3 regions of the Rhizobium sp. KDH_Rht_773_N genome follow, and region 3 is predicted to be linked to each of the others. Evidence: predicted binding sites of a transcription regulator. Region 3 holds the regulator's gene; each other region holds the start of a gene.
What was found. The regulator HrcA, encoded in region 3, represses chaperone genes, less so after heat shock. The targets are predictions, from matches to a motif close to GTTAGCACTCNCNNNNNGNGAGTGCTAAC.

Region 1 (4,280 bases), on a different replicon from region 3:
GGATCGCCGGTGCAGCTTCTTTCTTAGGCTTCTCGGCGATCATCGCCTCGGTGGTTACCAGCAGACCGGCAACAGAGGCGGCATCCTGGAGTGCGGTACGCACGACCTTGGCGGGATCGATGACACCCTGGGCATAGAGGTCGCCATATTCGCCGGTCTGGGCGTTCCAGCCGTAGGAGAAGTCGGCCTTCTCGCGCAGCTTGCCGACGATGATGGAACCTTCGGCGCCGGCATTCTCGGCAATCTGGCGAACGGGCGCTTCGATCGCCCGGCGAACGATCTCGATGCCGACCTTCTGGTCCTGGTTGGCAGCGTCGAGATTATCGAGCGCCTTGACGGCGCGCAGCAGGGCAACGCCACCGCCAGGCAGGATGCCTTCTTCGACAGCTGCGCGAGTAGCGTGCAGCGCATCGTCGACGCGGTCCTTCTTCTCCTTTACTTCGACTTCCGTCGAGCCGCCGACGCGGATCACGGCAACACCGCCGGCGAGCTTGGCAAGACGTTCCTGCAGCTTTTCGCGGTCGTAATCGGAAGTGGTTTCCTCAATCTGGGCGCGGATCTGGGCAACGCGACCGTCGATCTCGGTCTTGGAGCCAACGCCATCGATGATGGTGGTATTCTCCTTCTCGATCGCCACCTTCTTGGCGCGGCCGAGCATGTTGAGGGTTACATTCTCGAGCTTGATGCCGAGGTCCTCGGAGATGACGGTGCCGCCCGTCAGGATGGCGATGTCTTCGAGCATGGCCTTGCGGCGATCGCCGAAGCCCGGTGCCTTGACGGCAGCGATCTTCAGCCCACCGCGCAGCTTGTTGACGACGAGCGTGGCGAGCGCCTCACCTTCGACGTCTTCAGCGATGATCAGCAGCGGCTTGCCGGACTGGACGACGACTTCGAGTACCGGCAGCATCGCCTGCAGGTTCGAAAGCTTCTTCTCGTGGATCAGGATATAGGGATCTTCCAGTTCGACCCGCATCTTGTCCTGGTTGGTGACGAAGTAGGGGCTGAGGTAGCCGCGGTCGAACTGCATGCCTTCGACGACTTCGAGTTCGGTCTCGGCGGTCTTGGCTTCCTCGACCGTAATGACACCTTCGTTGCCGACCTTCTCCATCGCCTCAGCGAGATAGCGGCCGATCTCGGAATCGCCATTGGCGGAGATAGTGCCGACCTGGGCGATTTCGGAGTTGCTGGTGATCTTGCGGGCGTTGGTCTTCAGCTCCTTGACGACAGCGTCGACAGCAAGGTCTATACCACGCTTCAGGTCCATCGGGTTCATGCCGGAGGCGACGGCCTTGGCGCCTTCCTTGACGATTGCCTGAGCGAGAACGGTCGCGGTGGTGGTGCCGTCGCCGGCGAGATCGTTGGTCTTCGATGCCACTTCGCGCAGCATCTGGGCGCCCATGTTCTCGAACTTGTCTTCGAGTTCGATTTCCTTGGCGACGGAAACGCCGTCCTTGGTAACGCGCGGGGCGCCGAAGGACTTGTCGATCACGACGTTACGACCCTTCGGTCCGAGGGTGACCTTGACCGCATTGGCGAGCACGTCGACGCCACGCAGCATGCGTTCACGGGCATCGGTGTGAAACTTGACTTCTTTCGCAGCCACTTCTTTAACTCCTCAATAGGCAGCTATCTGACTGATGGGTTGGATTGACGGGTATCGCCTCAGGCCGCTTGTCTCTGCTCGGCCTGAGCTTCGATGATGCCCAGGACATCGCTTTCCTTCATGATCAGCAGGTCTTCGCCGTTGATCTTGATCTCGGTGCCGGACCACTTGCCGAACAGGATGCGGTCGCCGGCCTTAACGTCGAGCGCCTGGATCTGGCCGGCCTCGTTGCGCGCGCCGGGGCCGACGGCGATGACTTCGCCCTCCTGCGGTTTTTCCTTGGCGGTGTCGGGAATGATGATGCCGCCTTTGGTCTTTTCTTCGGATTCGACCCGGCGAACGAGAATGCGATCATGAAGCGGTCGGAACGACATGTTTTCCTCCGTTGAGCAAAAAAGATGACGTTGTTCCCCCTGGGCCGGACCGGATGACCAGTCCGGGCGGGTGCAAAACCTCGTTCGAGCGTTTTGCGCGAAATGATCTGGTTTTGCGGATTTTCGATTTCAAGAGGTCAGAACGAAAAATTAGCAATTACCGTCAGCGGCTGCTAACATGCTGTAAAGGAACAACAAACTGAGCTGTCGCGTTCGGAAATTCGTTGATGGCCGCAAAATTTTGCGCCACCTTTGGATTGTCATGAAACGGAGACGAAGCATGCAATTCTCATCGGATCTGGAGCGTCAGCTTAATGGCTATGGACTGACAACCGCGCATATCCTCTACCGCATTCCTGATTTTGAATCCGTGCTGCAGACCTATGTCTGGCAGGACTACGATCTCGCTCCCGACTTTCCCGAAATGCACAAGTTCCTGGACTTCTGGCAGGCGAACCTCGATGGGCCGCTGCATTCCGTGCGCTACACCCATCAGCGCCTGATTGGACCCAACGAATGGCGCCGTGTCGAAGGTGAATTGAGGCTTCACTGAAGTCTTGAGACCGGATTGGCATCGTAAACTTAACGGTCACGAAACAAGCGGAGATGCCGAGTTTCAGCAAGAGGTCATATCCGGGCGATCTTGGCCCATTGGTCCATTGCCGCGGCGCGCAATTCGCTCGCCGAGCCGGCCGGCCGTGCGTCTGCGGATGTCGTTGGCGAAGGCACCGCCAAACTTCTCAGCCCACAGCCGGACCGTCTGATGCGAGACGATGATACCGCGTGCGGCCAGGATGGCCTCGACCATTCGCAAGCTCAGTGGGAAGCGGAAATAGAGCCACACCGCGTGGGCGATGATTTCGGTTGGAAAGCGATGGCGGCGATAAAGCGGATCACGGGCAAAGCGGTCATGCCGCCAGATCCCACATCTTGATCGCGACTTCGTTAAGTTTACGATGCCACTCAAAGTCTTTGCGGATACACCCTTGCGGCGGTCGAAAAGACGTATCCGGTAGCGGCTTCAGAGAATGCCCCAGGCCCGGTAGCGGCCACGGCCGGTGATTTCGCGGATGCCGATCTCGTTGATGAGGTTCAGAGCGCCGCGCTGGGTCACGCCAAGCTCGCGCGCAACCATGGCGGCCGACACCATCGGCCGCGACAGGATGAAATCGGCAAGCTGCGGCAGGCTGCTGTTCGAACGGCGACCGCGGAAGCGCAACTCCATCTGCGTGCGGGCGAGCGACAGACGATCGATCTCCTTCAGACCGACAGTGGCGCTTTCCCGCATCGCATCGAGAAAGGCCTGCAGGCGTGTGACGCGATCACGCGAGCGGCGGCGTTCGTGGCGGATCTGCTTCAGCCCGGTGTGAAAAGAAAAGAGATGCGAGGCGACCTTGCCGCGCGCCCGCAGGCTGCTTGCAATCAGCAGTCCGCCCAGCCAATGCTGCCGGCGCAGAGGTTCGATCCGCTCCCAGGCGTCGAAGAGAACGGCGGCCGCCAGGCTGTGCGGCAGCTCCTCGACGAGCGGTATCAGCCCGCGCCATTGCTGAAGCCGCTCTTCCTCGTTCCATTCGTCGTCGCCGAACAGGCCAAGCGGATCGTCGTTGCGTTGCGTCGACGCAGCCTCTGCCAGCTCTTCCGCCACAGGTTTTCCGGCATGCCGGTCGAGAAGTCTCTGCGAACGGGCGAGCAGGGCGTCGAGTTCGGCGATTTCGGCGGCAAGCGGCGCCCCGTCGTCCTCTTCGTCAGGCTCATGCCCGACAGGCGCGGCCTCGGGTGCTTCGGGCGCCCTCTCCTCCCCTTCCAGCATGCTGGCGGTCAGAACGCCAAGGCCCGCCGGGCTGAGCGCCCAGGCCGGATCGGCCGTCTCGATCCGCCGCCGCGTGCGCAGGACGGAATGGGCGATGGTCAGCTCGTGGCTCGGCGCGCGGCTGTCCATATGCGCATCGTGAAGGACCAGGTCTTCGACATGCACGAGTTCGCCCGCCACCCACAGCGCACCGGCCGCATCGAAGAAATGGCCGCGCGCGGCAAAGCCCTGCCCCACCGGCGACCGTGCCGTCCGCTCGTCGAGCCGCGCCAACGCGTCCTCGGCCCCGGCAATGGCCGGAAGCAGCGTCTGGAGCGTTGCGGCATCTATATCGTAGCGCATTGTTAGGTTTAACGGATTCTCACAAAGGGAAGGGAAAGCCGTATTTGCTTCCGTCAGTTATCGCATGGCGAAAACATGCAAACAACGTCGCGGCCGGCGAGATCGAGGTTATCACCCGGTTTTCAGACCGGAGTGTTTGCCTGCCTCGCCG
Region 2 (4,280 bases), 460 kb from region 3:
CGGCACGGTGTTCGGGGCGGCGACCATGCTGTCAAGCATCGGCATGGCCTTCGGCCCGCTGATCGGCGGCTGGATCTACGATAGCTATGCCAATTATTCGTGGCTGTTCATCGGGTCGGCGCTGGTCGGGCTCGGTGCTGCAGCGATCGCGCTCGCCTTCCCGCCGCTGCCGCGGCAGAAGGCGCAGCCGGCGCTTGGTACCGCGTAAGCATTTTCAATAAACCGCTACGCAGTTTTGCCGGAATTGCTTTCGAAACAGAGCTTCCTGTCGAGTTCGCCGAGCGGCCTGACACCTGAGAGAAGCGCTCTGGCCTCTTCCTCGTCGCGCCTGATCTGCGCGACGAGCGGGTCGAGCCCGTCGAATTTCAGCTCGGGGCGCAGATAGCCGAAGAAAGAGACCGAGCAGATCTGGCCATAGAGATCGCCGCTGAAATCGAAGAGATAGGTTTCGAGCAGCGGCGCGCCGTTTTCCGTCACCGTCGGGCGGCGGCCGTAGCTTGCCACCGCATCGTAAAGCTTGCCGTTTTCCAGACGGAAGCGGACGGCATAGATGCCGGCCGCCAGTTCGGCCTCCGGCGGCAGCTGCATGTTGGCGGTCGGGAAGCCCAGCTGACGGCCGAGCTTTTCGCCGTCGATGACCTGCGCCTCAACCGTATAATGATAGCCGAGCATGGCCGCAACGGCCGAAACATCGCCCTCCTTCAGGAGCGCGCGGATATGGCTGGAGGAAACGACGTCGGTATTTTCGTCGCGGAAGGCATCGATCAAGGTGACGCCGAAACCATAGCGGTTGCCGGCATCCATCAGAAAGGCAGGCCCACCCTCGCGGCCGCGGCCGAAATGGAAATCGAAACCGGTTACGACTTGCGATGCGCCGAGCCAGTCCTTCAGGATGGAATGGATGAAATCTTCCGCCGAACGCTGCGAGAATTCATGGTCGAAAGGATATTCGATGACGGCGTTGAAGCCGAGCTCTTCCAGGATGCGCGCCTTGAAGGGCGCCGGCGTCAGGCGGAAGACGGGCGCATCCGGTTTGAAGACCGTGCGCGGATGCGGCTCGAAAGTCAGCACCAGGGCGGGCACGCCCCGCTCCCTTGCGATTTCAAGCGCCCGGTTCAGCACCGACTGGTGGCCGCGATGGACGCCGTCGAAATTGCCGATGGCGATGACGCCGCCTTTCAGATGCTCGGGCAGCGGATCTCGGGTTTCATTGCGGTGGAACACGGTCATCGGCTTCGTTTCTCTTATGCGAGGCGCGGCATCCACCACTTGGGCGTGGCTTTTTCCCGTTCGAGATAGGCATGCAGGATCGCCTCGTCGGTCTCGCCATCAAGCGTATATTCCTTCGCGTGGATACCGCCGCTGATGTAGAGAAGGTCGAGGCCATAATTCAAGGCGCCGCGCACATCCGTCGGCATGCCGTCGCCGATCGCCAGAACGCGGTCGATCGGGAAATCGCCGCGCACTTCGCGGGCAGCGGCAAGGGTCGCCTCATAGATCGGCCGGTGCGGCTTGCCGGCAATGCGGGTGGAACCGCCGAGCTGCTCGTAATAGGCGGCCATGGCGCCGGCGCAGGGAATGATGCGGTGGCCGCGCTCGACCACGAGATCGGGATTGGCGCAGATCATCGGCACGTTGCGGGCTTTGAAATCCACGAGCATGTCGGTGTAGTCCTCCGGCGTCTGCGTCTCGTCGTCGAAGAAGCCGGTGCAGACGATGGAGGTGGCCTCGCCCGCGGGCGCGCGTTCGACATCGAGACCTTCGAGGATCGGATTGTCGCGCTCGGGGCCAAGCAGGAAGACTTCGCGCGGACCTTCGGCGATCAGCGCCCGGGTGACGTCGCCAGAGGTGACGATGCGGTCATAGGCGCCGTCGGGCACGCCGATCTGGCGCAGCTGCTCGACGACCTGCCAGGAGACACGCGGCGAATTGGTGATGAGAACGACGGTCAGGCCGGCGGCGCGGGCAGCCTCAAGCGCCTCGCCGGCTTTTGGAAACGGATCGACGCCGTTATGGACGACACCCCAGACATCACAGAGCACCACGTCATATCGATCGGTGATCTCGGAGAAGTTCGCAATCCGCTTTGCCATTCCGCTTTCCTGCTTCGCTTTCAGCCATCGGTGACATTGCAAAGGCGGGCTTCAATGGCAAGGCATTTTCTCACCCGGAGGAAGAAGGTCAGAGTCTGGAAAGCCGAACGTGCGCAACGTTCGGCAAGCGGCGCGGGACAAATCCCGCCCTCTTCACAATTCCGGCACAAAAATCCGTGAAGGCTCTTCTTGACTCCTTCCGGAGCCATCCCTAAATGCACGGCGCTAGCACTCACGGGAGTTGAGTGCTAACATTCTCCATGTGGGCCACCCCGGTCCGCGAATGTCATTTGATCGAGGGATTAGACAATGGCAAGCACCAATTTCCGTCCGCTTCACGATCGCGTCGTCGTCCGTCGCGTTGAATCCGAAGAGAAGACCAAGGGCGGCATCATCATCCCGGATACCGCTAAGGAAAAGCCGCAGGAAGGCGAAATCGTCGCTGTCGGCACCGGCGCTCGCGACGAGTCCGGCAAGGTCGTTCCGCTTGATGTCAAGGCCGGCGACCGCGTTCTGTTCGGCAAGTGGTCGGGCACGGAAGTCAAGATCAACGGCGAAGACCTTCTGATCATGAAGGAAGCCGACATCATGGGCATCATCGGCTGATCGGCCGGTTGTCTTTCATCCGATATCGCTGACACCCCTTTTTTGGAGTTCTCAAAATGGCAGCTAAAGAAGTAAAATTCGGCCGCGGCGCGCGCGAAAAGATGCTGCGCGGCGTCGATATCCTCGCTGACGCAGTGAAGGTAACCCTCGGTCCGAAGGGCCGCAACGTCGTTATCGACAAGTCCTTCGGCGCTCCGCGCATCACCAAGGACGGTGTTTCGGTCGCCAAGGAAATCGAACTTGAAGACAAGTTCGAAAACATGGGCGCTCAGATGGTCCGCGAAGTTGCTTCGAAGACCAACGACGTCGCCGGCGACGGCACCACGACTGCAACGGTTCTCGCACAGGCCATCGTTCGCGAAGGCGCAAAGGCAGTTGCCGCCGGCATGAACCCGATGGACCTCAAGCGCGGTATCGACCTCGCTGTTGCTGAAGTCGTCAAGGATCTCCAGGCCAAGGCCAAGAAGATCAACACGTCGGAAGAAGTTGCCCAGGTCGGCACGATCTCCGCAAACGGCGAAAAGCAGATCGGTCTCGACATTGCCGAAGCAATGCAGAAGGTCGGCAACGAAGGCGTTATCACCGTCGAAGAAGCCAAGACCGCCGAAACCGAACTCGAAGTCGTCGAAGGCATGCAGTTCGACCGCGGCTATCTCAGCCCCTACTTCGTCACCAACCCGGAAAAGATGGTTGCTGACCTCGAAGACGCCTTCATCCTCCTGCACGAAAAGAAGCTCTCGAACCTGCAGTCCATGCTCCCGGTTCTGGAAGCTGTCGTTCAGACCGGCAAGCCGCTCCTCATCATCGCTGAAGACGTCGAAGGCGAAGCTCTTGCTACGCTCGTCGTCAACAAGCTGCGCGGCGGCCTGAAGATCGCTGCTGTCAAGGCTCCGGGCTTCGGCGACCGCCGCAAGGCCATGCTCGAAGACATCGCCATCCTGACGGGCGGCACCGTCATCTCCGAAGACCTCGGCATCAAGCTCGAGTCGGTCACGCTCGACATGCTCGGCCGTACCAAGAAGGTCTCGATCTCCAAGGAAAACACCACGATCGTCGACGGCGCCGGCTCCAAGGCCGACATCGAAGGCCGTGTTGCCCAGATCAAGGCCCAGATCGAAGAAACCACCTCCGACTACGACCGCGAAAAGCTGCAGGAACGTCTTGCCAAGCTCGCCGGCGGTGTTGCCGTTATCCGCGTCGGCGGTTCGACGGAAGTCGAAGTGAAGGAAAAGAAGGACCGCATCGACGACGCCCTCAACGCGACGCGCGCTGCTGTTCAGGAAGGTATCGTACCGGGCGGCGGCGTCGCTCTGCTGCGTTCTTCCACCAAGATCAAGGCCAAGGGCGCCAACGAGGACCAGGAAGCCGGCATCAACATCGTTCGCCGCGCCCTCCAGGCTCTGGTTCGCCAGATCGCTGAAAACGCGGGCGACGAAGCTTCGATCGTTGTCGGCAAGATCCTCGACAAGAACGAAGACAACTACGGCTACAACGCCCAGACCGGCGAATATGGCGACCTGATCCAGCTCGGCATCGTCGACCCGGTCAAGGTTGTCCGCACGGCTCTGCAGAACGCAGCTT
Region 3 (4,280 bases):
GCGCCGGCCAAGGCGATGGTGGAGATGCTGGAATTCTTCGAGCGCTTCGACATCGAAAAATACGGCTCGGACGGCGGTCCGCTGCACGACCCGACGACGGTCGCCTACCTGTTGAAACCCGAACTCTTCAAGGGGCGGGACTGCAACGTGGAGATCGAGGTGAAATCCGAACTCACCGTCGGCATGACGGTGGTCGACTGGTGGCATGTGACCGACCGCAAGCGCAATGCGAAGGTGATGCGCCATGTCGATGCGGACGGCTTCTTCGACCTGCTGATCGAGCGCTTCGCGCGGATATGATCCGCCGGACCATGCAGACCGCATGAAAACGGCCGCTCCCGCGGCCTTTTTCAACTGTTGTGGTCCGTGCCGTCTCAGGCGTCCTTCTCGTCCAGCACCGAATTGGCCTCGGCCTCGACGAGTTTCGGGCCGCCCTTGGCGACGCCGACCATGGCCGGGCGCAGCACGCGCTCGCCGATGGTGAAACCGGCCTGCACGACCTGGACGACCGTGTTGTTCGGCACTTCGGTATTGGGCACCTCGAACATCGCCTGATGGAAGTTCGGATCGAATTTCTGACCGACCGGCTCCAGCTTGCGAACGCCGTGGCGCTCGAGAGCCGACAGCATGGAGCGCTCGGTCATCTCGACACCTTCGATCAGCGTCGTCAGGCCGGCATCGGCCGCAGCCTTGGCTTCGGGCGGAATAGCATCGATCGCGCGGCGCAGGTTGTCCGAGACGGCCAGCATGTCGCGGGCGAAGCCGGCGACGGAATAGGACTTGGCGTCCTTGACCTCACGCTCGGTGCGGCGGCGCAGGTTGTCCATTTCGGCGGCGAGGCGCAAGTAGCGGTCGCGCAGCTCTGCATTTTCGGCCTTCAGAAGCTCAAGCGGATCGGGCTCGCTTGCAGCAGCTTCCTTCACGGCTTCATTTTCGACGTTTGCGGCAGCGTCGGCTGCGGCTTGCGCCACAGTTGCGTCAGGTCCGTTCTGCGTCGTTTCATCGGTCATGACGGTCTCCGGTTGGTGTCTTCTCAGATGCGCCCGATATCGATGTTTGGCCGGAAAAAATCAAGTCTGCGTGACGAAGAAGCGAAAATTCGAGCGGTTTTGCGAAGTATTTCAGAGGCTACTGCGCGAAAGGCGCGAAACGAGCTGGGCGGTATAATCCACCATCGGGACGATCCGGGAATAATTGAGCCGGGTCGGGCCTATGACGCCGACCGCGCCAACGATACGGTCATCCTCATCGCGATAGGGCGCGACGATCAACGAAGAGCCCGACAGCGAGAACAGCTTGTTTTCCGAGCCGATGAAGATGCGCACGCCCGGTCCGCTTTCAGCCAGGTTCAGGAGCTCGATCAGGCTGTCCTTCTTCTCGAGGTCGTCGAACAGCAGGCGCAGCCGGTCGAGATCTTCGGCGCCGCCCACGCCCTCCAGCAGGTTTGCGCGGCCGCGGATGATGAGCTGTGCCGGCTTGGTCTCGTCCGGGCTGCCGGCCCATACGGCAACGCCACGCTCCACGAGGTCGCGCGAGAGCGCATCGAGCTCGTGGCGAACTTCATCCTTCAGCCGGCTCAATTGCAGGCGGAATTCCGGCAGCGTCTGGCCGGCCATATGCGCATTGAGGAAATTGGCGGCCTCGGTGAGCTGCGAAGAGCTGACGCCTGCGGGCAGTTCGATGATGCGGTTTTCCACCTGATCGTGATCGCCGACAAGGACGGCCAGCGCCTTCGTCGGTTCCAGCCGGATGAACTCGACATGTTTGAGAACCGGGTCGCTCTTGGAGGTGATGACGAGGCCGGCACCGCGGGAAATGCCCGAGAGCATGCGGCTTGCCTCGTTCATCATCGATTCCACCGGATTGTCGCGGCTTCCGGCCCGCACCTGGCGATCGATGCTGGCGCGTTCCTCCGCCGAGAGGTCGCCGACCTGCATGAAGGCATCGACGAAGAAGCGCAGCCCGATCTGGGTCGGCAGGCGGCCGGCGCTGACATGCGGAGAATAGATGAGGCCGAGCTCTTCCAGATCGCTCATGACGTTGCGAACGGAGGCGGGCGAAAGGGACATGGGAAGCAGGCGTGACAGATTGCGGGAGCCGAGGGGTTCGCCATGCTCCAGATAGCCTTCGACGATGCGCCGGAAGATTTCCTTCGACCGTTCATCCAGCGCAGCTACAGCATCCGAGATTGATGTCGACCTGTAGCTCATGAACTTTTTGCACCCGCACTGAATGATATACCGGAAATATAGCCAATCTGCCCCCCGTGGCAAAAGGGAATTTGCAAATGCACGCAGCCAATCGTAGAAGCGGGCGACGATACAATACATGCATGATATTGGCCGGAAACCGCTCACGCTTTTCGGCATCATGTTTCAGGAGAAGAGAATGCGGCCCTCAGGCAGAAAAACCGACCAGATGCGCAAGGTCTCCTTCGAGCGCAATTTCTCCAAGCATGCGGAAGGCTCCTGCCTGGTGAAATTCGGCGACACGCACGTGCTCTGCACGGCAAGCCTTGAAGACAAGACCCCGCCATGGCTGCGCAACACCGGCAAAGGCTGGGTCACGGCCGAATACGGCATGCTGCCGCGCGCCACGGGCGAGCGCATGAAGCGCGAGGCGGCTGCCGGCAAGCAGGGCGGCCGCACGCAGGAAATCCAGCGCCTCATCGGCCGCTCGCTGCGCGCCGTGGTCGATCTTGCCGCGCTCGGCGAACGCCAGATTACGCTCGACTGCGATGTCATCCAGGCCGATGGCGGCACGCGCACGGCCTCGATCACCGGCGGCTGGATTGCGCTTTACGACTGCCTGCGCTGGATGGAAACGCGCAACATGATCAAGGCCGACCGCGTGCTCAAGGATCATGTCGCGGCGATCTCCTGCGGCATCTTCGCCAATCAGCCGGTCATCGATCTCGACTATCTGGAGGATTCCTCGGCCGAGACCGATGCCAACTTCGTCATGACGGGCGCCGGCGGCATCGTGGAAATCCAGGGCACTGCGGAAGGCGCGCCTTTCACCGAGGAGGAATTCTCCTCGCTGATGGGTCTTGCCAAGGCAGGCATTGGCGAACTGGTGGACCTGCAGAAGCAGGCGATCGCCTGAGACTTCCATTCGGGCTTGGCCAGTGAATTTCCTTGTCCCTGCTTCCGGGGGCGAGGCCGGACAAGGGGCGGGCAATGGCGCAACCCATCGAAGGCATTCTCGAAACGGCGCTCTACGCAACCGATCTCGACGCGGCCGAAACCTTCTATGGGGCTGTGCTCGGCCTTGAGAAGATCGCGCGCTCGGGCAACCGCCATGTGTTCTTCCGCTGCGGACCGGGCGTGCTCCTGATCTTCAACCCGCAGGAAACGGTGAAGCCGCCGGCGCCTGATAGCCTGCAGGTTCCGCCGCACGGCACGACCGGAAAGGGCCATGCCTGCTTCAGGGTTTCGGGTGACAATCTCGATGCGATGGCGCAAAAGCTGAAAGCTGCCGGTATCGCCGTCGAATCCGAGGTTCACTGGCCGCAGGGCGGCCGATCGATTTATTTCCGCGATCCCGACGGCAACAGCCTGGAATGCGCGGAAGCCAGAATCTGGGGCATGAAGTAAGGATATTTTATGCGTAAGCTCGAAACCAAAACCATCGTCGTCGCCAGTCACAATCAGGGCAAGATCCGCGAAATCCAGGATCTGATCGGGCCGCTCGGCTTTACGGCAAAATCGGCCGCCGAACTCAACTTCATCGAGCCCAAGGAAACCGGAACGACCTTCGAGGAAAATGCCACGATCAAGGCGCTCGCCTCAGCCAAGGCCTCCGGCCTGCCGGCGCTTTCCGACGATTCCGGCCTTGTCGTCGACGCCCTCGGAGGCGATCCGGGCGTCTACACGGCCGACTGGGCGGAAACCGGCAACGGCACGCGCGATTTCAACATGGCGATGGAAAAGGTCGAGAAGGCGCTGGAGAAGGCCGGCGCGGCGAAGCCCCAGCAGCGCACCGCCAGGTTCGTCAGCGTGCTCTGCCTTGCCTGGCCGGATGGCCATACCGAGCTTTTCCGCGGCGAAGTGGAAGGTGCGGTCGTCTGGCCGCCCCGCGGGACGCAGGGTTTCGGTTACGATCCGGTCTTCCAGCCGGAAGGTTATGACGTGACTTTCGGCGAGATGAGCGCTGAAGAAAAGCACGGCTGGACTATCGGCAAGCCGCAGGCCCTGTCGCACCGCGCGCGCGCCTTCAAGCTCTTTGTCGAAACCTGCCTGGAAGCATAGGGCCACGCGTTGAACATGATCAATTCGCCT

Region 1: groES (co-chaperone GroES) is a predicted target of HrcA. The motif match lies at 2,127-2,155, and genes of this name have one in related genera.
Region 2: groES (co-chaperone GroES) is a predicted target of HrcA. The motif match lies at 2,318-2,346, and genes of this name have one in related genera.

The regions. Positions count from the first base shown of each region.
Region 1 covers NZ_JBRFNB010000002.1:676,611-680,890, reverse strand. Annotated here, with positions in the region: gene groL (chaperonin GroEL) at 1-1,603, opposite strand, end outside; gene groES (co-chaperone GroES) at 1,663-1,977, opposite strand; gene ACU8HS_RS25100 (usg protein) at 2,258-2,530, shown strand; partial or broken gene ACU8HS_RS25095 (IS6 family transposase) at 2,666-2,899, opposite strand; gene ACU8HS_RS25090 (RHE_PE00001 family protein) at 2,999-4,129, opposite strand.
Region 2 covers NZ_CM129525.1:991,049-995,328, forward strand. Annotated here, with positions in the region: gene ACU8HS_RS05095 (MFS transporter) at 1-208, shown strand, start outside; gene ACU8HS_RS05100 (bifunctional riboflavin kinase/FAD synthetase) at 226-1,230, opposite strand; gene ACU8HS_RS05105 (TIGR01459 family HAD-type hydrolase) at 1,245-2,093, opposite strand; gene groES (co-chaperone GroES) at 2,403-2,699, shown strand; gene groL (chaperonin GroEL) at 2,756-4,280, shown strand, end outside.
Region 3 covers NZ_CM129525.1:1,452,046-1,456,325, forward strand. Annotated here, with positions in the region: gene ACU8HS_RS07410 (nucleoside hydrolase) at 1-300, shown strand, start outside; gene grpE (nucleotide exchange factor GrpE) at 375-1,010, opposite strand; gene hrcA (heat-inducible transcriptional repressor HrcA) at 1,122-2,210, opposite strand; gene rph (ribonuclease PH) at 2,389-3,105, shown strand; gene ACU8HS_RS07430 (VOC family protein) at 3,180-3,596, shown strand; gene rdgB (RdgB/HAM1 family non-canonical purine NTP pyrophosphatase) at 3,606-4,250, shown strand; gene hemW (radical SAM family heme chaperone HemW) at 4,266-4,280, shown strand, end outside.